2 regions of the Arthrobacter gandavensis genome follow, and region 1 is predicted to be linked to the other one. Evidence: riboswitches for the same ligand, from Rfam matches in the RefSeq annotation. Region 1 holds a riboswitch; the other holds the start of a gene.
The links. Region 1 has a riboswitch for S-adenosylmethionine ahead of ABFX29_RS00435 (MetQ/NlpA family ABC transporter substrate-binding protein). Riboswitches for the same ligand answer to the same signal wherever they lie in the genome.

Region 2: it holds a riboswitch for S-adenosylmethionine, as region 1 does, so the genes downstream of both, ABFX29_RS03270 (methionine ABC transporter ATP-binding protein) here and ABFX29_RS00435 (MetQ/NlpA family ABC transporter substrate-binding protein) in region 1, are expected to answer to the same signal.

Annotation. Positions count from the first base shown of each region.
Region 1 is NZ_BAAALV010000001.1:74,667-79,175, reverse strand. Features, by position in the region: gene ABFX29_RS00445 (methionine ABC transporter permease) at 1-607, opposite strand, end outside; gene ABFX29_RS00440 (methionine ABC transporter ATP-binding protein) at 609-1,637, opposite strand; gene ABFX29_RS00435 (MetQ/NlpA family ABC transporter substrate-binding protein) at 1,650-2,528, opposite strand; SAM riboswitch class IV at 2,607-2,726, opposite strand; gene ABFX29_RS00430 (macrolide 2'-phosphotransferase) at 2,962-3,891, shown strand; gene ABFX29_RS00425 (hypothetical protein) at 3,888-4,280, opposite strand; gene ABFX29_RS00420 (sensor histidine kinase) at 4,368-4,509, opposite strand, start outside.
Region 2 is NZ_BAAALV010000002.1:27,337-31,845, reverse strand. Features, by position in the region: gene ABFX29_RS03285 (alpha/beta fold hydrolase) at 1-181, shown strand, start outside; gene ABFX29_RS03280 (CoA-binding protein) at 253-669, shown strand; gene ABFX29_RS03275 (hypothetical protein) at 680-1,243, opposite strand; SAM riboswitch class I at 1,455-1,558, shown strand; gene ABFX29_RS03270 (methionine ABC transporter ATP-binding protein) at 1,661-2,452, shown strand; gene ABFX29_RS03265 (methionine ABC transporter permease) at 2,445-3,110, shown strand; gene ABFX29_RS03260 (NtaA/DmoA family FMN-dependent monooxygenase) at 3,140-4,509, shown strand, end outside.

The sequences.
Region 1 (4,509 bases):
GCACCAGGACGATGATCACCGCCACCGCCGCCCAGGTCACCACCGGGTTGAACTGGCGGTACCCGTACTGGATAGCGAAGTTGCCCAGGCCGCCGCCACCGACGTAACCGGCCACTGCGGACATGTCCACGAGCGCCACGAAGATGTAGGTGTACCCCAGGATTAAGGGTCCAAGTGCCTCCGGAATCAGGATCGTGGCGATGATGCGCCGCCGGCCGGCACCCACCGACCGGGCGGCCTCGATGACACCGGGCTGCACGGTCAGAAGGTTCTGCTCCACGATCCGGCTGATCCCAAAGGCTGCCGCCAGCGAGAGCGTGAAGATGATGGCGTTGTTTCCGATTCCGCTCCCGGTCACCGAACGGGCAAGCGGCTGGGCCGCCGCGAGGAAAATGATAAACGGGATCGGACGGAAAATGTTCACGAGCACGTTCAGCACCCCGAAGACAGCCCGGTTGGCCAGAAGCGCTCCGGACCGGGTTGTGTACAGTCCCAGCCCTATGATGAGGCCTCCTATCCCGCCGAAGAGCAGGCTCAGTCCCACAATGTAGAGCGTCTCCCCGACTGCCGTCCACAACTGCGGGGTGAGTGGTATCAGGTCCTCCATGTCAGCCCAGCTCCGTTACGTTGAGTCCGTGCCCGACGGCGGCCAGGGCAGTGTCGATTGTCGTATCCCCGCCCTTGAGCGCGAGGGTGAGGTGACCGAAAGCCCGTCCGGCGACGTCGTTGATGCCTCCGTAGACCAGCTCGAAGTCCACCCCGGCGGCCGCGAGTTCCAGGAAGACGCCTGCCTGCGAGGCGGAGCCGTCCCGGAAGGAAAGCGTGACCAGGCGGCCCTCATGGCGTGAACGCAGGGCACGAAGCTCAGAGGCAGAGGGCACACCCCGCACCACGGTGGAAACGAACCTTCGGGATGAGTCCTGCTGGGGATTGGAGAAGACTTCGAAGACGTCTCCCTGCTCCACGATCCTGCCGGCGTCCATCACCGCGACCCGGGTGGCGAGGTCCCGGATCACTTCCATCTCGTGGGTGATCACCACAATGGTGATGCCCAGTTCCCGGTTCACCCTGCGCAGCAGCGCGAGGACTTCCTGGGTGGTTTCCGGGTCAAGGGCAGACGTCGCCTCGTCCGCCAGCAGGATCTTCGGGGAAGCGGCAAGCGCACGGGCAATCCCGACGCGCTGCTTCTGCCCACCGGAGAGCTGCTCCGGATAGCTGTCAGCCTTGTCCGCAAGCCCGGTGAACTCCAGCAGCTCATCCGTGCGTGCGGCTATTTCGGCCTTGCTCCGTCCGGCAACCCGCAGGGGATACGCGATGTTGTTCCGCACAGTCTTGGAACTGAAGAGGTTGAACTGCTGGAAAATCATGCCGATGTCCTGGCGGAGGTCCTTCAGTTTCCTCTCCGGCACACCGGAAACAGTCCGGCCGTCCACGGTGATGTTCCCGGAAGTGCAGCTTTCCAGCCCGTTGATGAGCCTGGCGAGCGTACTTTTCCCCGCCCCGGAGTACCCGATGATGCCGAAGATCTCCCCCGGCTCTATATCCAGGCTGATGTCCTCCAGGGCGCTTACGGCTGGATTGCCTTTGCGCGGGGCGGGATACGTCTTGGTGACGTTTTGCAGCGATATGAGGGCCATGGCGTCGCGCTGCTAGCCGAGGGCCTTGATGTCCTGCTGCACCTCATCCAGGGACGTGCGCAGGTCTTCCTGGGGCACCTTCAGGAACTGGGCAGTATTCCCTGATGCTTTCTGCACACCGTCCTGGACCGTCTGCGTGTTCTGGTAGATCTCCACCAGCTTTTGGTAGGTGGCGTTCCCTTCCTCACCCGCACGTGCGGCAAAGATGTTCACGTAGGGAATGGCTTTCGGATCGGCGGGGTCATCCTGCGCAATGGCGTCGGCTGCGCTGAGGCCGGCATCCTCGACGAAGTCGTTGTTGATGATGGCCGCAGCGACATCCGGCAGCGAGGTGGGCGTGAGCGAGGCTTCCAGCGTGGTGACCTTCACCTTGGACTTGGCCTCATCAATGTCATCGAGCGTGGAGAAGGCACTGCCGCCGCCGGTTAGGGTGACGAGCCCTGCGGACTGGAGCACAAGGAGGCCGCGGGCAAGATTGCTTTCGTCATTTGGAACCGCCACGGTGGCGCCGTCGGGAATCTCTTCCACTGAGTCGTACTGCGTGGAGTAGAGACCCAGCGGGTAGATGGCGGTGGAGCCCACCGGAACCAGGTCCTCACCGGAGGACACGTTGTAGCGCGCCAGATAGATGATGTGCTGGAACTGGTTAAGGTCAAGCTCGCCCTCGGTCAGCGCGGGATTGGGCTGGGTGTACTCAGCGAAGTCGATGATTTCGACGTCGATGCCCTCGGCTTCCGCCGCTTCCTCATAGGTTGCCCAATACGGATCACTGGCGCCAACGACGCCGATCCTTACCGTTCCTTCGTCACCCGCGGCTGAGCCGCAGGCGGCAGCGCCCGCGAGCAGGAAGGGTACTGCGGCAAGGGCAAGGAATTTCCGGTTGATCTTCATTTTTGGTTTCTCTCCGGTCAGGATCGCGGCAGGGCCGCGAAGGGAAGGGTGCGCTGGCCGCTGTGAGGGCAGTGCCCGGCGCCGTACTTGCCCTGCGAGAAGTCCCGCGGCAGGGCCGAATCTTCACCTGGAGCACCCCGCTTACGACGAGAGGGTTGCTGTCCAGCCGGCCAGGGCCCGTGGCTGGAACTCTTGATTCATGCATCACGCTAAGGCCGGGCCTTCTCTGCTGCCACTCGGCGGACGTCCAACGTCGCGAGCAGTCATAAGAAGCCAAAAAGCGAAATACGCCGACACAAGCCGTACGCGGCGCGCGTACGTCGTAAAGCAGGCCAGGGTTCACAGAAACGCCGGGCATGCGAAACGCTGAACCCAGCCCACTGTCTACCGGCCCTGCGCGTTCACGGGACCGATAACCGGAGAGAAGGACATGATGAGCCCTGAGGCGGCCGCGGAAGCCCAGCCACGTTCCGAGGAGGTCTGCGCGCTGGCAGCCTCCCGCGGCCTGCACCTGGAGCCGGACAGGATCGAATTCAACGAAGCGGGACTCGATTACCGCGTGGCCTTTGCCGCTGAGGCCGGTACGGGAAAGGAATGGGTGCTGAGGCTGCCCCGGCGTCCGGACGTTGCCGCGAACCAGCCCCGTGAAGAAGCCATCCTGAACTTTGTGCGCCCCCGGCTCACCGTGGCCGTGCCTGACTGGCGTATCCAGGCGCCGGACCTGGTCGCCTACCCGCTGCTGCCGGGACGGCCGGGCCTCACCATGGGTGAGGGCAACCAGCCGGTCTGGCACTTCGACCCGGGATCCCGCGGTTATCTCACGTCACTGGGGAACCTCATCGCTTCCCTGCATGAGATGGACCCTGCTGCGGCAGCAGCAGCCGGCATCCCGGCTGAGACGCCGGAAGAGGTCCGCGGGTACTGGGCGAACGGGCTGGAGAACGCGTTGGCCGAGTTCCGGGTTGATCCGGGACTGCTCGACGGCTGGCGGCGGTGGCTGGATGACGACGGGTTGTGGCCGGAACGCACGGTGCTGACGCACGGCGAGCTGTACCCGGCGCATCTGCTGCTCGACGAGGCAGACAGGATCGTCTCTGTCCTGGACTGGACAACGGCCAAGGTTAGCGACCCCGCCCTGGAGTTTATGTATATCCAGCTCATCTCGCCGGATTCTTTCGACGCTGTTGCGCGCCGCTACCAGGACGCGGCCGGCATCGCGGAACCGCGCCTGGCTGAGCGCTGCCATGCCCTGATTGCAGCCGGGCCTTTGAACTACGCAATGTTTGCGCTGACCACGGGCCAGCACGAACACCGGGAAGCTGCGCAGGCCCAGCTGCTGCAAGGGGCTGGGAACGGCACCTAGCTTTGGGCCGGAGCATCCTCAGCCGGCGCTTTATCTTCGCTCTCGGGTTGCCCGTGGCGGTGGCCTGAGCCACCCCGGTCACCGTCACTGTCCGGCCCGTGGTCACGTTCGGGGCGTTCCGGACGTGCTGGAGAGCTGTCCTGGGAATCGTTGTCCTGGGATTCCGTGTCCTGGGATTCCCCGCCCTCGTTATCCTGCGGCAAGTCTCCGTGCTCCCCGCGTTCGGGACGCTCGGGACGCTCGGCCTCGACTTCGGAGGTAACCGACGCGGGCTCGGTGTTCTCCGCAACGGCCATGCCCGTGAAGAACGTGCCGGTCAGCAAGCCGGCAGCTGCCAGGCCACTGGCACTCCAGATGATGATCTTCTTGGCTTTGCTGCCAATCTCCATGGTTGCTTTCACCTTCGCAAACAGAGTGTGGATACCTACGTTTTCTATCAAACCCGGTCTTTCTTCGAAGTTTCTTAGAGGGCCGCATCAGTCCAGCGGCAGGCGCACAGTGAGCGACGCGCCCCTGCCGTGGCTTGGTTCAGACTGCACCGTTCCGCCGAACCTGCCGGCAATTTCCGCGACCAGGGCCAGGCCCAGCCCATAGTGCCGGGTATGTCCCCCGGAGGTT
Region 2 (4,509 bases), on a different contig from region 1:
GACCGGAATCCGCGTGCCGGTGCTGGTGCTGGCGAGTTCCGGAAGTGATGACCGGCTGCGCGAATGGGCGCGTGAGACTGCCGAGCTGCTGCCCGAGGGGTCATTCCAGCTGCTGGAGGGCAGCTGGCACGGGCTGGATGACCAGACCCTGGCCGCCGCCGTCGACGCTTTCCTGGAATAGGTCCGCAGTCTGCCGCGTTTGTACCCTGAGCGTAGGGTGGGAGCCCTGCAGAGACTCAAAGGAGAGACCGCATGGTGCACCTCAATGATCCCGAGGTCATTACCCGGCTGCTCACGGCCAAGGGCCGCTGGGCGGTAGTGGGCCTTTCGAACAATCCGGCCCGTCCCGCCGTCGGTGTTTCACGGTTTGTCCGGGATTCCCTGGGCATGGAGATCATCCCCGTGAACCTTTCCGGGCAGGCCGTCCACGGCCAGCAGGGCTACAGCAAGCTGGCGGACATCCCCGGCCAGGTGGACGTTGTGGATTGCTTCGTGAATTCGGCCAAGGTGGGAAACATCGTGGACCAGGCCATTTCAATCGGCGCCAAGGCCGTGTGGCTGCAGCTGGGCGTGGTCGATGAAGACGCCGCGAAGCGCGCCGCAAACGCAGGGCTCGACGTCGTCATGAACACCTGCCCGGTCATCGAGGCCGGAAGGTTTGGACTCTAGCGACGGAACATCAGACGCTGTCCTGGATCCGCTGGTCCACGGGCAGCGCCCGGTACGCTTTCCAGGCCTGAATCATCTGATCGCGGCTGCCGCCGGGATGTGCTGCATGCCAGTCCCTGGAGAAGCGGTTGAGTTCGAACTGCGGGCTGATCGGCCGCGCAGCAGTATCCCGGGTGGCGTGCCAGTGGTCCAGGGCTGCGGCCAGGGTCGCGGTCCCGTCATTGGCGGCAAAGAACTCCCGCATCGGCGCATCGAACCGGAACCCGGGCCCGAGGGCGTGGACGAAGAACTCCCGCAGCACCTGGCTGCACGGATGTCCCGCCGGAATCACGGTGTGGATGGTCAGCGGCGGTACGAGCCGCTGCCGGGACATGTGAGGCCTGCCGGCCGGGGGAGGAAGCGGTGTGCCCGCCAGGAATGCGGCGATGCGTTCTGCCAGCTGCTCCTTTGAACCGGCAGCGGATATCTCCTGCGTGCGCGCGAACGCCTGCAGCTCTTCCTTTAGCCAGTACCAGCGGCGGAATTCGGCCGGCCCAAGCGAGGGCGAAAGGGCGGGGCGTTCCGTAGATCTCACGTTCCCATCCTCGCGGATTCCCAGGAGAATCAGTGCTCCCGCGCCGCAGAACGCCCGTGCGTCTGCGCGGGTGGCGCGTGGGTTGGGGCAGGGACCCCCACGGACGTAACAAAACGGATTGTGACGCCGCGGCGCGTTACGCACCGACGCATTCGGCCGCACGGGGAAATCTTCTGGCCCCGCCGGTGCCTGGGCGGTTTAGATAGTCCCGTAACCATCCAGAGCGGCTGAGAGACCTGGCTCCGTGACGCCGCAGCAACCCCCTTCCGCGGGCTTTCCGCTGAAGAAGGGTGCTACCGCCAGGACCGATGGAGAAGCACCTGCTCTTTGCGGTCCGCTGCCCCGTGCCTTCCGCACGGCTGCGTGAGCCTGCGGAGGCGTGCACCTCTTCCCGGGCTCAGACCGCAGGAGGACAGCATGATCCGGATCGAAAACGTCTCTACCGTCTTTGGGGGCGGTGAATCGGCCTTCACGGCAGTGGACAACGTCACCCTGTCCATCCCCAAGGGAAGCATCCAGGGCATCATCGGGTTCTCCGGTGCCGGTAAATCCACCCTGCTGCGCAACATCAACCTGCTGGAACGCCCAACGTCCGGCCGTGTACTGGTGGATGGAACGGACCTGACCGGCTTGGGTGATGCCGAGCTTCGGGCGGCCAGGCATGAGATCGGCATGATCTTCCAGCACTTCAACCTCCTGAACAACCGGACCGCGGCGCAGAACGTGGAGCTCTCGCTCAAGTTCGCCGGAGTGAAGAACGCCGCCGAACGCCGCGCCCGCGCACTGGAGGCGCTCGCCGTCGTCGACCTCTCGGAGAAGGCGGGGACCTATCCGGCCAAGCTCTCCGGCGGACAGAAGCAGCGAGTTGCAATCGCCCGTGCCCTGGCCACGCGGCCCAAGGTGCTGCTCTGCGACGAACCGACCTCCGCCGTCGACCCGCGGACCACCGCCTCCGTGCTGCAGTACCTCAGCGACGTCAACGCACGGTTCGGCATCACGATCGTGGTGGTGACCCATGAAATGAACGTCATCAAGGCGATTGCGGACAACGTGGCCGTGATGGAGGAAGGCCGGGTGGTGGAACAGTTCGCGCTCGCGGAGCTGGCCCGGCCCGGGTTCACGCCAGCCACCGCAATCGGCCGGTACCTGATCTCCGACGAAATCACCCTGGACCGGGCTGCCGGCCGGGAAGGAGTCCGCGTTGCTTGAGCGAATTGCCGAAGTCTGGCCGGAACTGCTCGCCGCACTGGGCCAGACCGGCACCATGCTGCTGGTCGCGATTCCGCTGGCGGTGCTGATCGGCACCCCGCTGGGTGTGCTGCTCTACTCCCTTGGGCCGGACGGGCTGGGGCACAAACCGCGGCTGCACCGCGTCCTGGACTCACTGGTGAATCTGGTGCGTTCCTTTCCGTTCCTGATCCTGCTGATCGCGATCATCCCGTTCACCCGCTTCGTGGTGGGAACAACCATCGGCACCGCAGCCGTTATCGTGCCGCTGACCATCAACGCCATCCCGTACTTTGCCCGGTTCGTGGAGCAGAACATCACCGCGCTCGGCGGCGGGGTAGTGGAAGCGGCCCGCTCCATGGGCGCCACCCGCGGGCAGATTGTGCGGGACGTGCTGCTGGTTGAAGCCCGTCCGGCCCTGATCAGCTCGGTGACCATCATGACGGTCAGCTTCATCTCCTACTCCGCCATGGCCGGCCTGGTGGGCGGCGGGGGAATCGGCGACTTTGCCATCCGCTACGGCTACTACCGCTACGAGACCGGGCTGATGCTCACTGCCATTGTGCTGATGGTCCTGCTGGTCCAGGCCGTGCAGCTGGGCGGCTCCTGGCTCTCCCGCCGCGCCGACAAGCGCCTCTAGCCTTCCCGCTCCTACCGAAAGTTACTTCCATGAGCATTCCCAGTACCCGTTTTCCCGGCGGGCGTCCGCGCCTTCTGCTGAACGCCTTCCTGATGAACACCACCAGCCACATCCGCGGCGGCCAGTGGCGCCACCCCGATGCCGAGCAGCACCGCTTCAACGAGCTGTCCTTCTGGACAGACCTTGCCCGGCAGCTCGAAGCGGCGAAGTTCGACGCCCTGTTCTTTGCCGACGTCGTGGGCCTGTACGGGAACCACGACGGCGGCTGGTCATCCCACGTGCGCCGCGGCCTGCAGGTGCCGGCCAACGATCCGCTGCTTCTGCTCGCCGCACTCTCAGGTGCCACCAGGGATATCGGCCTGGCTGCGACGTCGTCCGTGGTGCAGAGCCATCCGTTCCAGTTCGCGCGGCAGCTCTCCACCCTTGACCATCTCTCCGGTGGCCGTGCCGGCTGGAACATCGTCACCTCCGTGCTGGAGAACGCGCACCGCAACTTCGGCGGCGACGGCCTCACGGAACACGACCGCCGCTACGACTGGGCGGACGAATACACCGACGCCGTGTACAAGCTCTGGGAAGGGTCCTGGGACGACGGCGCCCTGGTCCAGGACAAAACCAGCGGCATTCACGCGGATCCGGACAAAGTCCACAAGATCCACCACCGCGGCGAACGGTACTCGATCGACGGACCGCACCTGAGCTCACCTTCCCCGCAGCGCACGCCCGTGCTCTTCCAGGCCGGAAGTTCCGGGCGGGGGCAGCAGTTCGCTGCAGCCAACGCCGAGGCGACGTTCATCTTCGCCCCCAACCACGCCCACGCGGCCAAGGTCTCCGCGGGAGTCCGGGCACGCGCCGCAGAAGCCGGGCGGCGGCCCGACGACATCAAGGTCTTCACCGGCCTGTCCTTCGTGGTGGGCGGCACCGAAGCCGAAGCACAGCGGAAAAAGGCCGAGCAGGACGAATTCCTGGACCTGGATGCCGTGATCGCGCACATCGGCGGCGGCCTGGGCATCGACCTCGGCGGCCTGGACCTGGACACCCCGCTGGGGGACGTACAGACCGAAGGGGGCCGGGGAGTACTGCAGGCGATCATCGACTCCACCCCGGGCGGCAATCCCACCCTGGCCGACGTTGCCCGCTACCGCACCGAGGCCCAGCAGGTCACCGGCACCCCGGAACAGATCGCCGATGAACTTGAACGCTGGCAGGACGCGGGGGTGGACGGCATCAACATCATCAACGCCATCCTGCCCGGCTCCTACACCGACTTCATCGACGGTGTGCTGCCTGAGCTGCGCCGCCGCGGCCTGGCACAGAGCGAATACGCCCCCGGGACACTGCGCGAGAAACTCTTTGGCGCAGGTCCGCTGCTGAACGAACGGCACCGGGCTTCGCAGTT